3 regions of the Nonomuraea marmarensis genome follow, and region 2 is predicted to be linked to each of the others. Evidence: predicted binding sites of a transcription regulator. Region 2 holds the regulator's gene; each other region holds the start of a gene.

Region 1 (5,356 bases), on a different contig from region 2:
GCAATGTGATATTGCCCTGAAACCCTGCCCAGCCTGGCACGGCAATACCGCACCACCATCGGACGCAACTCACCTAGCAAGGATTCGATCGCACTGCGATCTCCCTGCACGGCGAGGCTTGTCAGTTCCCTAAGGTCGGAGTCATCCGTCCGTGCCGGAAGTCTCGACGCGAGCCTTACCCCAATTTTGGCGTCGGCGACGCTTCCCTCGCTCACGTTAGGCATGATGCCCGCACTGATCGGGCCTGTCGTCATGGCGAACGGCTACGGATTGGTCACATTGAAGCGACGATAACAAACAGTAATCGAACGACCACACTAAGCCTTAACTACTGACATAATATTTCATCCGATAACCCGCAATGCACGACAATTGTCAGACCATAGACGCTTATCACCCACTCCCGGTTTACTCCAATAACCCACCTTCTCCCCCACTTTCCCCCAAACCGCCAGGAGCTCCAGACGGGATCCCGGCGGACAAGCGAGGGCCCGCCCGTCAACGGGAATCCGATCGTTCATCGTGTACGTCGAGCAGATCCAGATACCCCTGAACGGCCTCCCACAGGTGATGCTCCGGATACCGGCCGAGCCCGCGATGCTCCCGACGCCACTGGCGGTCCCAGTACGAGCCGTGTACAGCGCGCAAGTGGTCCAGGGCCGTCTGGAGCTCACCGGCGACCTGGGCCCGCTCCTCCTCAGCATCAGGCGTCACCCGGCGCAGCAGGTTGAAGCGACGCCCGGCCAGCGCATCGAGCACGGCTTTCTCGGGCCCACCCAGTGACCAGAACCGGACCGGGCTACGGATGAGGTGGTTCCCCACCGGATCCTGGAAGGAGCGCCACCAGTAGGCGATTCCACCTTTGTCCAGCCGCAGGAAGTCGACCAGCCACGCGGTGCCCGGCGGATGAGACCCCCAAGCCACCTTCTCCGGCGGCAGGTTCAGCACGAAGACGACCTCGATGTGATCAATGGGATCGGCTCCGTCCAGCAGGTCGCCGAAGACGTACGCCTCGCGCAGGAACGGCTCTTCCGTCGGTACGCGTTTGGTCTGCTCACACGCCTCGGCGAGCATCCGCAACCGCTCCGCCGCCCGCCCGTATCGCATCCTCCACCGCCTCCTCACACTCGATTCCGGTACGGCACCACAAAACCCGCACGGCCCGCACCCCCTCCGAAGGGGTGCGGGCCGTGGCGAGAGGGACGGGGACCGGTCAGTGGCCGTGGCCGTGACCGTGACCCTGGCCGTTGGCCGGGGCCTCCTCCTCGGGCTTGTCCACCACGAGCACCTCGGTGGTGAGCAGCATGCCCGCGATCGAAGCCGCGTTCTGCACGGCCGACCGCGTGACCTTCACCGGGTCGATGACACCCTGGTCGATCAGGTTGCCGTATTCGCCGGTGGCCGCGTTGAGGCCCTCGCCGGGCGACAGCTCGGCGATCTTGTGCGTCACCACGTAGCCCTCGAGGCCGGCGTTCTCGGCGATCCAGCGGGCCGGCTCCACCAGGGCGCGGCGTACGACGCCGACACCCGTGGCCTCGTCGCCCGTCAGGCCGAGGTCGTCGAGGTCCTTGGAGACGTGGATCAGCGCGGAGCCACCGCCGGAGACGATGCCCTCCTCGATGGCGGCGCGCGTCGCGGAGATCGCGTCCTCCAGGCGGTGCTTCTTCTCCTTCAGCTCCACCTCGGTGGCGGCGCCGACACGCAGCACGCACACACCGCCGGCGAGCTTGGCCAGCCGCTCCTGCAGCTTCTCGCGGTCCCAGTCGGAGTCGGACTGCTCGATGGCAATCTTGATCTCCTTGACGCGGTCCTCGATGGCCTGCGCGTCGCCGGCGCCGTCGACAATGGTCGTGGCGTCCTTGGTGACGACGACGCGGCGGGCCTGGCCGAGCACCTCGAGGCCGACGTGCTCGAGCTTGAGGCCGACCTCCTCGCTGACGACCTGGCCGCCGGTGAGGATGGCCATGTCCTGCAGCATCGCCTTGCGGCGGTCGCCGAAGCCGGGGGCTTTGACGCCCACGGAGGTGAACGTGCCGCGGATCTTGTTGGTGACCAGGACGGCCAGGGCCTCGCCCTCGACGTCCTCGGCGACCACGAGCAGCGGCTTCTTCGTCTGGGCGATCTGCTCCAGCAGCGGCAGGAAGTCCGCGATGGAGGCGATCTTGCTCTGGGTGAGCAGGATGTAGGCGTCCTCGAGGACGGACTCCATCCGCTCGGGGTCGGTCACCATGTAGGCCGACAGGTAGCCCTTGTCGAACTGCATGCCCTCGGTGAACTCGAGCTCCATGCCCATGGCGTTGGACTCTTCGACGGTGAGGACACCGTCCTTGCCCACCTTGTCGAACGCCTCGGCGATCAGGTCGCCGATCTGCGCGTCCTGAGCGGAGATCGTCGCGACGTTGGCGATCTCCTTCTTGTCCTCGACCGGGCGGGCGCTGGCGAGCAGCTTGTCGCTGATCACCTTGGCGGCCTTGTCGATGCCGCGCTTGAGCGACAGCGGCGACGCGCCGGCGGCCACGTTGCGCAGGCCCTCGCGGACCATGGCCTGGGCCAGGACGGTCGCGGTGGTGGTGCCGTCGCCCGCGATGTCGTTGGTCTTGGTGGCAACTTCCTTGGCGAGCTGGGCGCCGAGGTTTTCGTAGCGCTCCTCCAGCTCGATCTCACGAGCGATGGTCACACCATCGTTCGTGATCGTCGGAGCACCGAACTTCTTGTCGATGACGACGTTGCGGCCACGCGGGCCGAGGGTAACCTTCACGGCGTCCGCGAGGGCGTTCACACCACGCTCAAGAGCGCGGCGGGCGTCCTCGTTGAACTCCAGGATCTTCGCCATTGCTGAATGTCCTCTCCTAGCGTCGAAAGCCCCGGCCGCCCTCACAAGCGCCCGGGGCTCGACACATCCGGCTTACTTCTCGATGATCGCGAGAACATCGCGGGCGGAGAGCACGAGGTACTCCTCGCCGCCGTACTTGACCTCGGTGCCGCCGTACTTGCTGTAGAGGACGATGTCGCCCTCCGAGACGTCGAGCGGAATCCGCTTGTCGCCGTCCTCGTCCCAGTTGCCAGGGCCCACCGCGAGGACCTTGCCCTCTTGCGGCTTCTCCTTGGCGGTGTCCGGGATGACCAGGCCGGAAGCGGTGGTCTGCTCGGCCTCTAGCGGCTGAACCACAATGCGGTCGCCGAGCGGCTTAACGGGAACCTTGGTGGCGGTCGTCACGATCGGACCTCCCCTTCAGATTTGTTTGATCTAGAAGAGGCGACCAGCTGGGCCTGCCGTCGCGGGTGTCAGACCTGCCTCGTCGCACGTTGGCACTCTCAAGGGGAGAGTGCCAACAGGAAACATATGCAAGAGGGGCTTGACAGTCAACACGAACGCGTCTGCTGAGAGCGATCAGACCCAGGGACCTTCCCCTAGACACCTACCACTTGACCTCTCATGGCGCGTCGGTACGAGCGCTCCCGCAGGGCGATAACGTCGTGTGATGTGGACCTCGACGCCTTCACCGCACTGCTGACCCCGCTCGGGCAGCGAGCGCTCGCCGAGGCCCAGGAGCTGACCGCCGCCGACCCGGTCGCCGCCGCCACGAAACTCCGCAAGACGTACGACGCCGCGCTCACCTCCGCCGCCCTCACCCAGGCCGGGCTCAGGGAACGGGCCAGGGCCAAGTTCGGCGAGGACGCCGGGCGGATGTACTTCACGCCGCACGGCCTGGAGCAGGCCACCCGGACCGAGGTGGCCGAGCACCGCGCCCGCCGCATCATCGCCGCGTCCCCGGCGGACGGGCCGAGGGTGGTGGATGCCTGTTGCGGCATCGGTGGCGACTTCCTCGCGCTGGCCCGGGCCGGCTGCACCGTGACAGCCGTGGACACCGACCCACTGACCGTGGCCGTGGCCAGGGCCAACGCCGAGGCGCTCGGGCTGGGGACCAGGATCACGGTGACCGTGGGGGACGCGGCGAGCATCAGGCCCGAAGAGTACGACGTCCTGTTCGCCGACCCGGCCCGGCGTACGAGCAGGGGCAGGACGTTCGACCCCATGGCCTACTCACCGCCGTGGCCCGTGGTGCTGGACCTGCTCTCCGGGGCCCGCAGGGCGTGCCTCAAGGTCGCCCCCGGCATCCCGTACGAGTTCATCCCCGAAGGCGCCGAGACCGAATGGGTCTCGTTCAAGGGCGAGGTCAAGGAAGCGACCCTCTGGAACTGGCCGAAGACCGACCAGAAGGCCGACCAGGAGGGCGGCCGGAGCGGCGGGCAGGAGGGCGGTGGGAGGCGGGCCACGCTGCTGCCGGGCGGGCACACCCTGACGGCCACCGGAGCCCAGGCCCCCGTCGGCCCCGTCGGGCGCTACCTCTTCGAGCCGGACGGCGCCGCGATCCGCGCGCACCTCGTCGGCGAGGTGGCCGAAATGGTCGACGGCCGCCTGCCCGACCCGATGATCGCCTACATCACCGGCGATGACCCGATAGAAACCCCATGGGCCGCGAGATACGAAATAGCGGAAGTCCTGCCGTTCTCGCTAAAAAGGCTCCGGGCCGAACTCCGAAGGCGGCAAATCGGTAATGTCACCATCAAGAAGCGCGGCTCCGCCATCGACATCGAACGCCTGCGCACCGACCTCCGACTAAACGGCGACAAGTCTGCAGTAATCATCTTGACCCGGATTATCGATAAACCATCGGTACTCATCTGCAACACGCCCCCACCAGCCTGAACGCCACCGAAACCGGTCATTGAGCGGCTAAGCGCGATCTTTCAATTCACCCCTGACGGACCTTGATCGAGAGGCTAAGGTGGGCGGGCGGGAGTTCTTCCCCCTAATGCGGTTAACCGCGTTCTCGCTCTTTCATCTGCAAACCGGACCTACCCCACCGCTGCGCGGCAGACCGTCGGCGAGCGAAGGAGCTTTCGGTGGACAATTCCAACCACACCACCCTTCTTCAGGCAGGCGCCCATACCGCCGTCTCCGAGCGAATGCGAGATCTGCTCAACCGCGCCGCCCAAGACCACGTGTACGAGCAGCGCACGCAGGGAGCCGTGCTCGACGAGATCCGCCAGCGGCTCGAAGGCATGGAGTGGCTGCTGCGCGAGGTCCGCGAACGCGAGCTCGGCGGCCTCAGCGGCACCCTGGAGGCGGTCAGCGGGCGGCTGGACGACATCACCGCCAAGCCGCCGATGTGGGCGGAGGGGCTGGCACAGCACGTGGAGGCCGTACGCGACCATGTGGACGCCGTCGGGGAGCGGGTGGGCAACGTGGACGCCCGCGTGGCGCCGGTCTCCGAGTTGCCGAGTCTCTGGGCCGACCTCGGCACCGTGGGCGAGAGCGTGGACGAAGCGCTCAACCGGCTGCAGTCCGTAC
Region 2 (5,356 bases):
GGGTAGCGGTAGTTCTCGCCCTTGTTCGTGGCGATAGCGGCCTGGATGTGGAAGATCAGGGACAGGATCCAGACGACGGGCAGCAGCAGGATGCCGATGAAGACGATCACCAGGATGCCCGCCACGACGTAGCCGATGAACATCGTGATCTGGAAGTTGAGCGCCTCCGCGGCCTGGTCCCTGACGTAGGGGGACTCGTCCTTCTTCATCAGGTAGATGATCAGCGGGCCGAGCCAGGAGACCAGCAGGCCCAGGAGGTGCGACAACATGGCGAGCGTGGTGTCGTCGGTGCCGGGGCGGGGGCCGAAGCGGCCGGGGACGTACGGCTCGCCTGGGGCCGCGGCGTAGCCGTAGCCGGGCTGTTGCGGCGGGGGGCCGTAGCCGGGCGGTGGCGGTCCATAGCCGGGCTGTGACTGACCGTACGCGGGCGGCTGGCCGTATCCAGGCTGGCCGTATCCGGGCTGATCGTAACTGGGTGGTTGCTGCCCATAGCCGGGCTGGGAGCCGGGCTGTTGACCGTAGCCCGGCTGCGATCCGGGCTGCTGGCCGTAGCCGGGCCCGGAGGTGGGTTGCTGCCCGTAACCCGGCTGAGGGCCGGAGTCCTGACTCGGGGGGATGTCCGAAGGGGAGACGCGGCGTGTGCGGTCGTCGTCGGGCGGTGGGACGTCCGAAGGGGACACGAATCGCGTGCGGTCGTCGTCCTCGGGCGGTGGCTGGGGCTGGTCCTGACTCATGGTGCCTCCGTAACGAAGTCGATCAGTTCCTCGACCCGGCCGAGCAGCTCCGGCTCCAGGTCTGTGTAGGTCGAGACGGCGCCGAGGATCCGCCGCCAGGCGTCCGCGGGCTCCATGCGCCAGCCCAGGGCGGCGATCACGCCCTCCTTCCACGGCACCCCGCGCGGCACGTCGGGCCAGCCGGGGATACGCAGCACGGAAGGTTTGACGGCCTGCCAGATGTCGATGTACGGATGCCCGCCGACGAGCACGTCCGGCGAGGTGATCTCGGCGGCGATCCTGCTCTCCTTGGAACCGAGCACGAGATGGTCGACCAGCACACCCAGCCGGCGCCCCGGCTCGGGGGCGAACTCCGTCACGATGGCGGGCAGATCGTCCACGCCCTCCAGATATTCGACCACGACCCCCTCGACCCGCAGGTCATGGCCCCAGATCTTTTCCACGAGGGCGGCGTCGTGCACGCCCTCCACGTAGATCCGGCTCTCCCTGGCCACTCTCGCTCGCAGGCCCTCCACGGCGATCGAACCCGACGCGCTGCGCCGGGGTCCCGCGGGAGCCCCCGAGGGGCGTACCAGGGTCACGGGCTTGCCCTCCAGCAGGAACGCGGCCGGCGCGAGCGGGAACAGGCGGCGCCTGCCGAACCGGTCCTCCAGCGTGACGGCCTCCTTGTCGCAGGCCACCACCGCGCCGCAGAAGCCGCTGTCGGCGTCCTCGACGACGAGGTCCGGCTCGGCGGGCACTTTGGGGATCTTGCCCTTGCCCGGCCGCCGCCAATTTCCCGCAAGTACATCGCCCTCGTACACACGGGGACCGTAGCAAATCACCCGCTGACCGCAAGGCGCTTGCGGGAGCCGCTCCTGCGTACCAGGACCACGACGGTGCCGGCGATCGCGATGAGCAGCCCGGCGCCGGGAATCAGGAACAGCGCGGCCACCCCGCCGGCGATCCCGCCCGCGGCGGAGGTCAGCTCGCGGCCGACGCCGTAACGTACGGTGGCCTGCTCCTGGTTGGTGCAGGTCAGCTGGTAGTCGCCCTTGCCGGGCGCGTTGATCACGAGGATCTGCTCCCATACGGCGTTGCCGTCCGTTACCGTCTGAGTGCCGGTGGTCTTGGCGAGCCTGGCCTGGCCGGGGCCGCCGGAGATTGCGCACTCGTAGTTGACGGCCGTGTCGCTGGCGATGTAGATCGCCGGCTTGTTCGCCGGGTCGATGGGCACCGTGACGCTTTCGCCCGACGCGAACGTCCTGGTCGGCGCCAGCTCGGACACGGTGCTCACCAGGCCGGTGGCGAAGATGACCACACCGGCGACCGCGCACACGATGGCGATGCCCCAGACGAGGGCGATCCACCAGAGGCGCGGTTTGATGGCTTTCGAGTCGATTCGTGGAGGGAACTGGGGTGGCTGGCCGTATTGTCCGTACTGAGGCGGCGGGCCGTACTGAGGTCCGTACTGGGGCCCGTACTGCGGTGGCGGGCCATAACCGGACTGAGGGCCATAACCGGACTGAGGGCCGTAGCCGGGCTGTGAGCCAGGCTGAGGGCCGTATCCAGGCTGCGAGCCTGGTTGCGGGCCGTACCCGGGCTGGGGAGATTGTTGCTGGGGAGGTTGTGGTTGACCGTGGTAAGGACCCTGCCCTGGCGGCGGGCCGTACGACGGGGGCTGGGAATCGTCGGTCATGTGCGCAAGTGTGAGGCCTGTCGCTTGTAAGACGCTAGCAACAGGATGGCACCCGGTGTTATCGCACCTTGTGGGCGAGAGCCGTACACTTGGCACTCGGGAACACAGAGTGCTAGACGACTCGTTTCCCAGTAGGGACAGAGGCAGGAGGTGAGCACGTGCTCGACGATCGGAAGCTGGCGGTGCTCCGCGCCATCGTCGAAGACTACGTGTCCACCAACGAACCGGTGGGCTCCAAGGCGCTCGCCGAGCGTCACAACCTCAAGGTCTCCCCGGCCACGGTCAGAAACGACATGGCCGCGCTTGAGGAGGAGGGCTACATCACGCAGCCGCACACCAGCGCGGGCCGCGTGCCGACGGACAAGGGCTATCGCCTGTTCGTCGACCGGCTCTCGCAGGTCAAGCCGCTGTCGGGGGCCGAGCGCAGGGCGATCGAGACGTTCCTGGCCGGCGCGGTCGACCTCGATGACGTGGTGACCCGCACGGTCCGGCTGCTCGCGCAGCTGACCAGGCAGGTGGCGGTCGTGCAATACCCGACGCTGACGCGTTCGACGGTCAGGCACGTCGAGCTGGTGCCGCTCAACGACCGCCGGGTCATGCTCGTGCTGATCACCAACACCGGCCGCGTCGAGCAGCGCGTGATCGAGCTGCCCGAGGTGGTGGAGGACACCCGCATCGCCCACCTGCGCGCGGTGCTCAACGCCTGCCTCGACGGTTGCGGCCTGGGCAACGTGCCCGAGCTGGTCGCCGACCTGCCGGAGCGACTGCCCCTGGAAGACCGGCCCGTGGTGGCCACGATCCTGTCGGTGCTGCTCGAGACGCTGGTGGAGCGGCACGACGAGAAGATCGTCTTCGCCGGCGCGGCCAACCTCGCGGGCGCCGACTTCTCCACCGGCCTGCGCGACGTGCTCGAGGCGCTGGAGGAGCAGGTCGTCCTCATGCGGCTGCTCGGCGAGACTTCCACAGACACCCCGTCCGCGCTCACCGTGCGCATCGGCTCGGAAAACCCCTACCTGCGGGGCACATCCATCGTCGCGACCGGATACGGTTCTGGCGACAACCAACTGGCCCGGCTGGGCGTGCTGGGTCCCACCAGGATGGACTATCCCGTGACGATGGGCGCCGTACGCGCGGTGGCACGATACGTCAGCCAGATCCTGGCTGCATCTTAAGAGGTCGATAAGTGGCAAACAGCGACTACTACGCCACCCTCGGGGTGCGCCGTGACGCCAGTCAGGACGAGATCAAGAAGGCCTACCGCCGACTCGCCCGCGAGCTGCACCCCGACGTGAACCCCGATCCTGAGACCCAGGATCGGTTCAAAGAGATCACGCAGGCCTACGAGGTGCTGTCCGACCCGAACAAGCGCCAGATGTACGACCTGGGCGGCGACCCCTTCGGCGGCGCCGGAGCGGCGGCGGGCGCGGGCGGATTCGGCGCGGGCTTCCCGTTCAGCGACATCATGGACGCCTTCTTCGGCACGGCGGCCGGCACCCGGGGGCCGCGCACGCGTGCCCGCAGGGGCCGGAACGCCACCATCCGGGTCGAGCTCGACCTGCGCGAGACGGCGTTCGGCACCACCCGCGAGCTGGTCGTCGACACGGCCGTGCTCTGCGAGGTCTGCCACGGGGCGGGCGCCGCGCCGGGCACGCATCCCGACACGTGTGACATGTGCAACGGGCGTGGCGAGATCTCCCAGGTCACCCGCTCGTTCCTGGGCCAGGTCATGACCTCGCGGCCATGCCCGCAGTGCGGCGGGTTCGGCAGCATCATCCGCCACCCGTGCCAGGAGTGCTCCGGCGACGGCCGCGTGCGGACCCGCCGTACGATCAAGGTCCGCATCCCCGCGGGCGTCGAGGACGGCACCCACATCCAGCTCGCCGGCGAGGGCGAGGTCGGCCCCGGCGGCGGCCCGCCCGGAGACCTCTTCCTGGAGATCGTCGAGCGGCCCCACGAGATCTTCGAACGGCGCGGCGACGACCTCCACTGCACCGTCCAGCTCCCGATGACGGCCGCCGCGCTCGGCACCATCCTGGCGGTGGAGACGCTCGACGGCACCGAGGAGGTCGACGTCCGCCCCGGCACCCAGTCCGGCCAGGTCATCACCATGTACGGGCGAGGCGTGCAGCGGCTCAACGAGTCCGGCAGGGGCGACCTGCTGATCCACGTCAACGTCGAGACCCCGACCCGCCTCGACGCAGCGCAGGAGGAGCTGCTGCGCGAGTTGTCGAAGCAGCGGGGTGAGGAGCGCCCGCCCGGCAAGTTCGCACCGGGGCAACAGGGTTTTTTCTCCCGCCTGCGTGACGCCTTCAACGGAAGGTGACGTGACCGTACCGGTGTTCCTGGCCCAGGAGCTGGCCGGGCCGGAGCTGACGCTCGACGGCCCGGAGGGGCGGCACGCGGCCTCCGTACGCCGCCTGCGGGCCGGCGAGCGGGTCGATCTGACCGACGGAGCCGGCACGGTCGCCGAATGCGTCGTACGCGAGGTGCTGAAGGACGCGCTCAAGCTGGACGTGCTGGGCCGCTACGCGGTCGAGCCGCCCAAGCCGCGGCTGGTCGTCGTCCAGGGGTTGCCCAAGGGCGACAGGGGCGAGCTGGCGGTCGAGATGATGACCGAGGCCGGCGTCGACGTGATCGTGCCCTGGGCGGCCGCGCGCAGCATCACGCAGTGGAAGGGCGACAAGGTCGCCAAGGCGCTGGGCCGGTGGCGGTCCACGGCTCGTGAGGCGGGTAAGCAGGCCCGCAGGTTCCATTTCCCCGAGGTGACCGAGCCCGCCTCCACCGCGCGGGTCGAGGAGCTGCTGGCGGGCGCGGCGCAGGGGCTGGTGCTGCACGAGGAGGCGGCCGAGCCGCTGTCCGGCGTGCCGCTGCCGCCGGGGGGCGACATCGTGGTGGTCGTGGGGCCGGAGGGGGGCGTCTCGGAGGAGGAGCTCGCCAGGTTCAG
Region 3 (5,356 bases), on a different contig from region 2:
ACCCGGACTCGGTGGCGGAACACCGCCTGCTGATCGTCCCCGCGACCCTGGCCAAGGGCCTGGAGTACGACCACGTGGTGGTCGTGGAGCCAGCGGACATCGTCGCCGCCGAGCCCAGGGGCCTGGCCCGGCTCTACGTGGTCCTGACCAGGGCGGTGACCTCCCTCACGGTCCTGCACGACAAGGCACTGCCACCCGAGCTGGCGACCTGATCCGCGCCGGGCGGACGGCCTGATCGGCGGCGGGCACGGCCACTTCTAGGATGGCGAGCAGGATGCTCTCAACCTAGGAGGATGCCGTGCCAGCACCGCTGCCACATGAATACCTGCCGTCGGTCCCCGCGCTCGTGGTCGAGAGCGACGACATCCAGGACGGGGAGCGGCTCAACGACCTCCACGTCTTCAACGACTGGGGCATGACGGGCCAGAACCTCTCCCCCCACCTCCGCTGGTCCGGCGCCCCCGCGGAAACCCGCGGCTACGCCGTCACCTGCTACGACCCGGACGCCCCCACGGGCAGTGGCTTCTGGCACTGGGTCCTGTTCGACCTCCCGGCCTCGGTGACGGAGCTCCCCACGGGCGTGGGCACCGCCCCGGAGTTCAAGGGCCTGCCGGAGGGCGCCACGCACGCCCGCAACGACTACGGCATCAAGGCCTACGGCGGCTCGGCTCCACCGCCCGGCGCTCCGCACCGCTACGTCTTCACGGTCCACGCGCTGGGCGTCGACGAACTGGGCGTGGACAGCGACGCCAGCCCGGCGGTGGTCGGCTTCAACATCACCGCCAACACCCTGGCCCGCGGCCACATCATCGCCCTCTACGGCGTCTGACGATCAGGCGACGCGCAGGGCGGGCAAAGGGCACGCCCTGCGCGGGCGCCCCACCCGGCTGGGAAACGAAAACAAGGGCGGCCCGGAAAACCCGGACCGCCCTTGGTGTCAACGGCGGAGAAAGACCTAGAAGTCCATGTCGCCGCCGCCCGGCATGGCCGGAGCGGCAGGGTTCTTCTCGGGCTTCTCGGCGATGACGGCCTCGGTGGTGAGGAAGAGCGCCGCGATGGAGGCGGCGTTCTGTAGCGCGGAGCGCGTCACCTTGGCCGGGTCGAGGATCCCGGCTTCGAACATGTTGACGTATTCGCCGGTGGCGGCGTTCAGGCCCTCACCCGGGGTGAGGTTACGAACCTTCTCCACCACGACGCCGCCTTCGAGGCCGGCGTTGACGGCGATCTGCTTCAGCGGCTCCTCGAGCGCCTTCTTCACGATCGCCGCACCGGTGGCCTCGTCGCCATTGAGCTCGAGCTTGTCGAACGCCTTGGCGCCCGCCTGCAGCAGCGCCACGCCACCGCCGGGCACGATGCCCTCCTCGACGGCCGCCTTCGCGTTGCGCACGGCGTCCTCGATGCGGTGCTTGCGCTCCTTCAGCTCGACCTCGGTCGCCGCGCCGGCCTTGATGACGGCCACGCCGCCAGCCAGCTTGGCGAGCCGCTCCTGGAGCTTCTCGCGGTCGTAGTCGGAGTCGGTCCGCTCGATCTCGGCGCGGATCTCGTTGACCCGGCCGGAGATCTGCTCGGCGTCACCGGCGCCGTCCACGATCGTGGTCTCGTCCTTGGTCACCACGATCTTGCGAGCACGGCCCAGCAGGTCGAGAGTGGCGGTCTCGAGCTTGAGGCCGACCTCCTCGGCGACGACCTGGCCACCGGTCAGGATGGCGATGTCGGCGAGCATGGCCTTGCGGCGGTCGCCGAAGCCCGGGGCCTTGACGGCCACGGAGCGGAACAGGCCGCGGATCTTGTTGACGACCAGGGTGGCCAGGGCCTCGCCCTCGACGTCCTCAGCGATGATCAGCAGCGGCTTGCCGGACTGCACGACCTTGTCGAGCAGCGGCAGCAGGTCCTTGTTGGCGGAGACCTTGCTGTTGACGATCAGGATGTACGGGTCCTCGAGCACGGCCTCCATGCGGTCGGAGTCGGTGACGAAGTACATCGACGTCATGCCCTTGTCGAAGCGCATGCCCTCGGTGAGCTCGAGCTCGAGGCCGAAGGTGTTGCTCTCCTCGACGGTGATGACGCCTTCCTTGCCGACCTTGTCCATCGCCTCGGCGATGAGCGAGCCGATCTCGGGGTCGGCGGCGGAGATGGAGGCGGTGGAGGCGATCTGCTCCTTGGTCTCCACATCCTTGGCCAGCTTCGAGAGCTCCTCGCTGACCCGCTCGACGGCCGCCTCGATGCCCTTCTTCAGAGCCATCGGGTTGGCGCCGGCGGCCACATTGCGCAGGCCCTCGCGCACCAGCGCCTGGGCGAGCACGGTGGCGGTGGTGGTGCCGTCACCCGCGACGTCGTCGGTCTTCTTGGCGACTTCCTTGACCAGCTCGGCGCCGATCTTCTCCCAGGGGTCCTCGAGCTCGATCTCCTTGGCGATGGACACACCGTCGTTGGTGATCGTGGGAGCGCCCCACTTCTTCTCCAGCACGACGTTGCGCCCCTTGGGACCCAAGGTCACCTTGACGGCGTCGGCGAGCTGGTTCATACCGCGCTCGAGACCGCGCCGGGCGTCCTCGTCAAACGCGATCATCTTGGCTGCCATAAGGCTAGACCTCCCAGATACAGGGTGGCTTGTCGTGGACCGAGCCGACGCCCGCGACGGCATGGGTCAGCCTCTCCTTCGGCAGACCCCATCGTCTCGATCCGAGTGTTGGCACTCTGCTGCACAGAGTGCCAACGAACTGTTTAGCACTCTACCCTGCCGAGTGCAAGCGAACGCCACCCTGCCCAGTGTCCAAGCCCAGGTCAGTCAGTCTGTCCGGCGAGCCGCCCCATAGGTGCGCGGCGGACCGCTGGACGCGGCCCGCCATACCCAAGTCGACGAAAGGATGTGTGGCAGGCACGCACGGACTGCGCTGCCGTGCGATCCCGCCGGTGCATACCAGTGCGGTGTTTCAGACCGCGCGGACGGACTCCGCCTGCGGCCCCTTCTGGCCCTGCGTGATCTCGAACTCGACGCGCTGGCCCTGTTCGAGAGATCGATACCCGTCCATCATGATCGCTGAGTAATGGACGAATACATCCTTACCACCGTCTACCGCGATGAAGCCGTAGCCCTTGTCCGCGTTGAACCACTTGACGGTGCCCTGCGCCACTTCCGACTCCTCTTACTGGGCCCTCAGATCCCGCCCATTCCTCCGCGAGACCCGGTAATCGTATGACTTAACGGAAAATCAGGCCAGACGATCGCCCTCGACCATACCTGTGGCACGGGGTTTGGCAACAGAGTCAATCCGCAAACTACGTATTTCTTCGCAACCGAGGTCGTTCAACGTTGAATTGCCTGGGAAAAGCAGAAGGCGCCCGCAAGGGGCGCCTTCAAGATGTGATGGGTGGCACTCAGCCGCCGGCAACCGCCGGGATGATGGAGATCTGAGTGCCTTCAGGTGCTGGAGTGTCGAGCCCGTCGGCGAAACGGACGTCCTCTTCCCCCACATAAACGTTGACAAAACGACGAATCTTGCCCGATTCATCCAGAATTCTCGCGCCGATCCCCGGGTAGTCGGAGTCGAGCTTGGCAAGCACGTCACGAAGAGTCGCACCCTCGCCACTGACTTCCGCGTTACCGCCGGTGTAGGTGCGCAGAATGGTGGGAATCCGCACAGAAACGCTCATGTTTAACTCGCCTTTCCTGGTTGTCAGACAGTCGCGCGGAACGCGTCGAGAGAGGGCCGGATCACGGCGGTGGGCGTGGCGCCGTCGCTGATCGCGTCGAGCGTCTTGAGCCCGTCGCCGGTGTTCAGCACCACGGTCTCGGCCTCGGGGTCGAGCTGTCCCGTCTCGACGAGCTTCTTGAGCACGCCCACGGTCACCCCGCCCGCGGTCTCGGCGAAGACGCCCTCGGTGGCCGCCAGCAGCCTGATCGCCGCCACGATCTCGGCGTCGGTGACGTCCTCGACGCCCCCTCCGGTCCGCCGGGCGATGTCCAGCACGTACGGCCCATCAGCGGGATTGCCGATGGCCAGCGACTTGGCGATGGTGTCGGGCTTGACCGGCTGGACGACGTCGTGCCCGGCCTTGTAGGCGGTCGAGACCGGCGAGCACCCGGCCGCCTGCGCCCCGAAGATCTTGTACGGCGTGTCCTCGACCAGCCCCAGCGTCACCAGTTCCTTGAAGCCCTTGTCGATCTTCGTGAGCTGGGAGCCGGAGGCGATGGGAATGATGATCTGCTCGGGCAGCCGCCACCCGAGTTGCTCGGCGATCTCGTACGCGAGCGTCTTGGAGCCCTCGGCGTAGTAGGGCCGCAGGTTGATGTTGGTGAAACCCCACTTGTCGCCCAGCGGGTCACCGATCAGCTCGGAGCAGAACCTGTTGACGTCGTCATAGGTGCCCTCGATGCCGATCAGCTTGCCCCCGAACACCCGGGCCATGGCGATCTTGGCCTGTTCGAGGTTGGCCGGGATGAACACGCACGCCTCCAGCCCCGCCCGCGCCGCCGCGGCCGTGACCGCGCCCGCGAGGTTGCCGGTGGAGGAGCAGGAAAGGGTGTGGAAGCCGAAGTTACGCGCCGCCTCCACCGCCATGGCGACGACCCGGTCCTTGAAGGAATGAGTGGGGTTGCCCGAGTCGTCCTTCACGTACAGGGACTTGATGCCGAGCGCCCGCCCGAGATTGCCCGCCTTGACCAGTTTGGTCCAGCCCGGGTTCATGTTGGGCTTACTGGCGACGTCGGCCGGGACGGGCAACAACGACCGGTAACGCCAGATGTTTGCGGGACCCGACTCGATGTCCGCCCGGGTCACGTCGCCGAAAGAGTAGGCCGCCTCCAGCGGCCCGAAACACTCCTGACAGGCGAAGCTGGGACCCAGGGGGTAACGCGTGCCGCACTCACGGCAGGACAGAGCGACTGCAGGACCAAAGTCGAGCGACATGAAGCGAGGCCTTCCCTCATCTTCGCCCGCGGCCACCTTGACCGCGAACCGGAATTGGCACCTTGTCCCGGTCGGCCTCGCCAGGTCGCGAGTCACAAGCCGGGAGGGTTGCCGGGGCTTCGCAGGGCCGGTCCCTCCGCCCCTCTGGATGAGCAATATTCAGTTGTTGAAAAGGACTCTACCCGTCCAAGTGGCCGAAACAGCCACCCGTCTCAGCATACGAGACGCCGAGTCTCAGCGGTAGTCGTCTCCCAGCACGCCCTGCACGTATTTCCGCGCCTGGTGGATGCGGGACTTGGCGGTGCCGAGCGGGATGCCGAGCTGCTCGGCCACCTCGTTGTAGTCGAGCTGGACGATGTCGCGCAACACCAGCGCCTGCGCCAGATCGGGCTTGTCGGCCTCCAGCGCCTCCATCGCGTCGAGCAGGTCGAGCCGCGAGCCCGCGA

What was found. Region 2 encodes HrcA, which represses chaperone genes, less so after heat shock. Its sites were predicted from a motif close to TTGGCACTCTCNNNNNGAGAGTGCCAA; they were not measured.
Region 1: a site for HrcA is predicted at 3,307-3,333, ahead of groES (co-chaperone GroES). Genes of this name have one in related genera too.
Region 3: a site for HrcA is predicted at 2,690-2,716, ahead of groL (chaperonin GroEL). Genes of this name have one in related genera too.

Annotation. Positions count from the first base shown of each region.
Region 1 covers NZ_JBICRM010000019.1:55,180-60,535, reverse strand. Annotated here, with positions in the region: gene ACFLIM_RS28435 (sigma-70 family RNA polymerase sigma factor) at 1-224, opposite strand, end outside; gene ACFLIM_RS28430 (DUF7711 family protein) at 499-1,107, opposite strand; gene groL (chaperonin GroEL) at 1,214-2,833, opposite strand; gene groES (co-chaperone GroES) at 2,906-3,217, opposite strand; gene ACFLIM_RS28415 (THUMP-like domain-containing protein) at 3,485-4,711, shown strand; gene ACFLIM_RS28410 (hypothetical protein) at 4,909-5,356, shown strand, end outside.
Region 2 covers NZ_JBICRM010000002.1:311,556-316,911, forward strand. Annotated here, with positions in the region: gene ACFLIM_RS04435 (DUF4870 domain-containing protein) at 1-734, opposite strand, end outside; gene ACFLIM_RS04440 (DUF3097 domain-containing protein) at 731-1,537, opposite strand; gene ACFLIM_RS04445 (hypothetical protein) at 1,555-2,052, opposite strand; gene hrcA (heat-inducible transcriptional repressor HrcA) at 2,571-3,584, shown strand; gene dnaJ (molecular chaperone DnaJ) at 3,596-4,735, shown strand; gene ACFLIM_RS04460 (16S rRNA (uracil(1498)-N(3))-methyltransferase) at 4,737-5,356, shown strand, end outside.
Region 3 covers NZ_JBICRM010000021.1:134,000-139,355, forward strand. Annotated here, with positions in the region: gene ACFLIM_RS30575 (HelD family protein) at 1-212, shown strand, start outside; gene ACFLIM_RS30580 (YbhB/YbcL family Raf kinase inhibitor-like protein) at 299-829, shown strand; gene groL (chaperonin GroEL) at 956-2,581, opposite strand; gene ACFLIM_RS30590 (cold-shock protein) at 2,934-3,134, opposite strand; gene ACFLIM_RS30595 (MoaD/ThiS family protein) at 3,379-3,654, opposite strand; gene thrC (threonine synthase) at 3,678-4,910, opposite strand; SAM riboswitch class I at 4,924-5,065, opposite strand; gene ACFLIM_RS30605 (RNA polymerase sigma factor) at 5,145-5,356, opposite strand, start outside.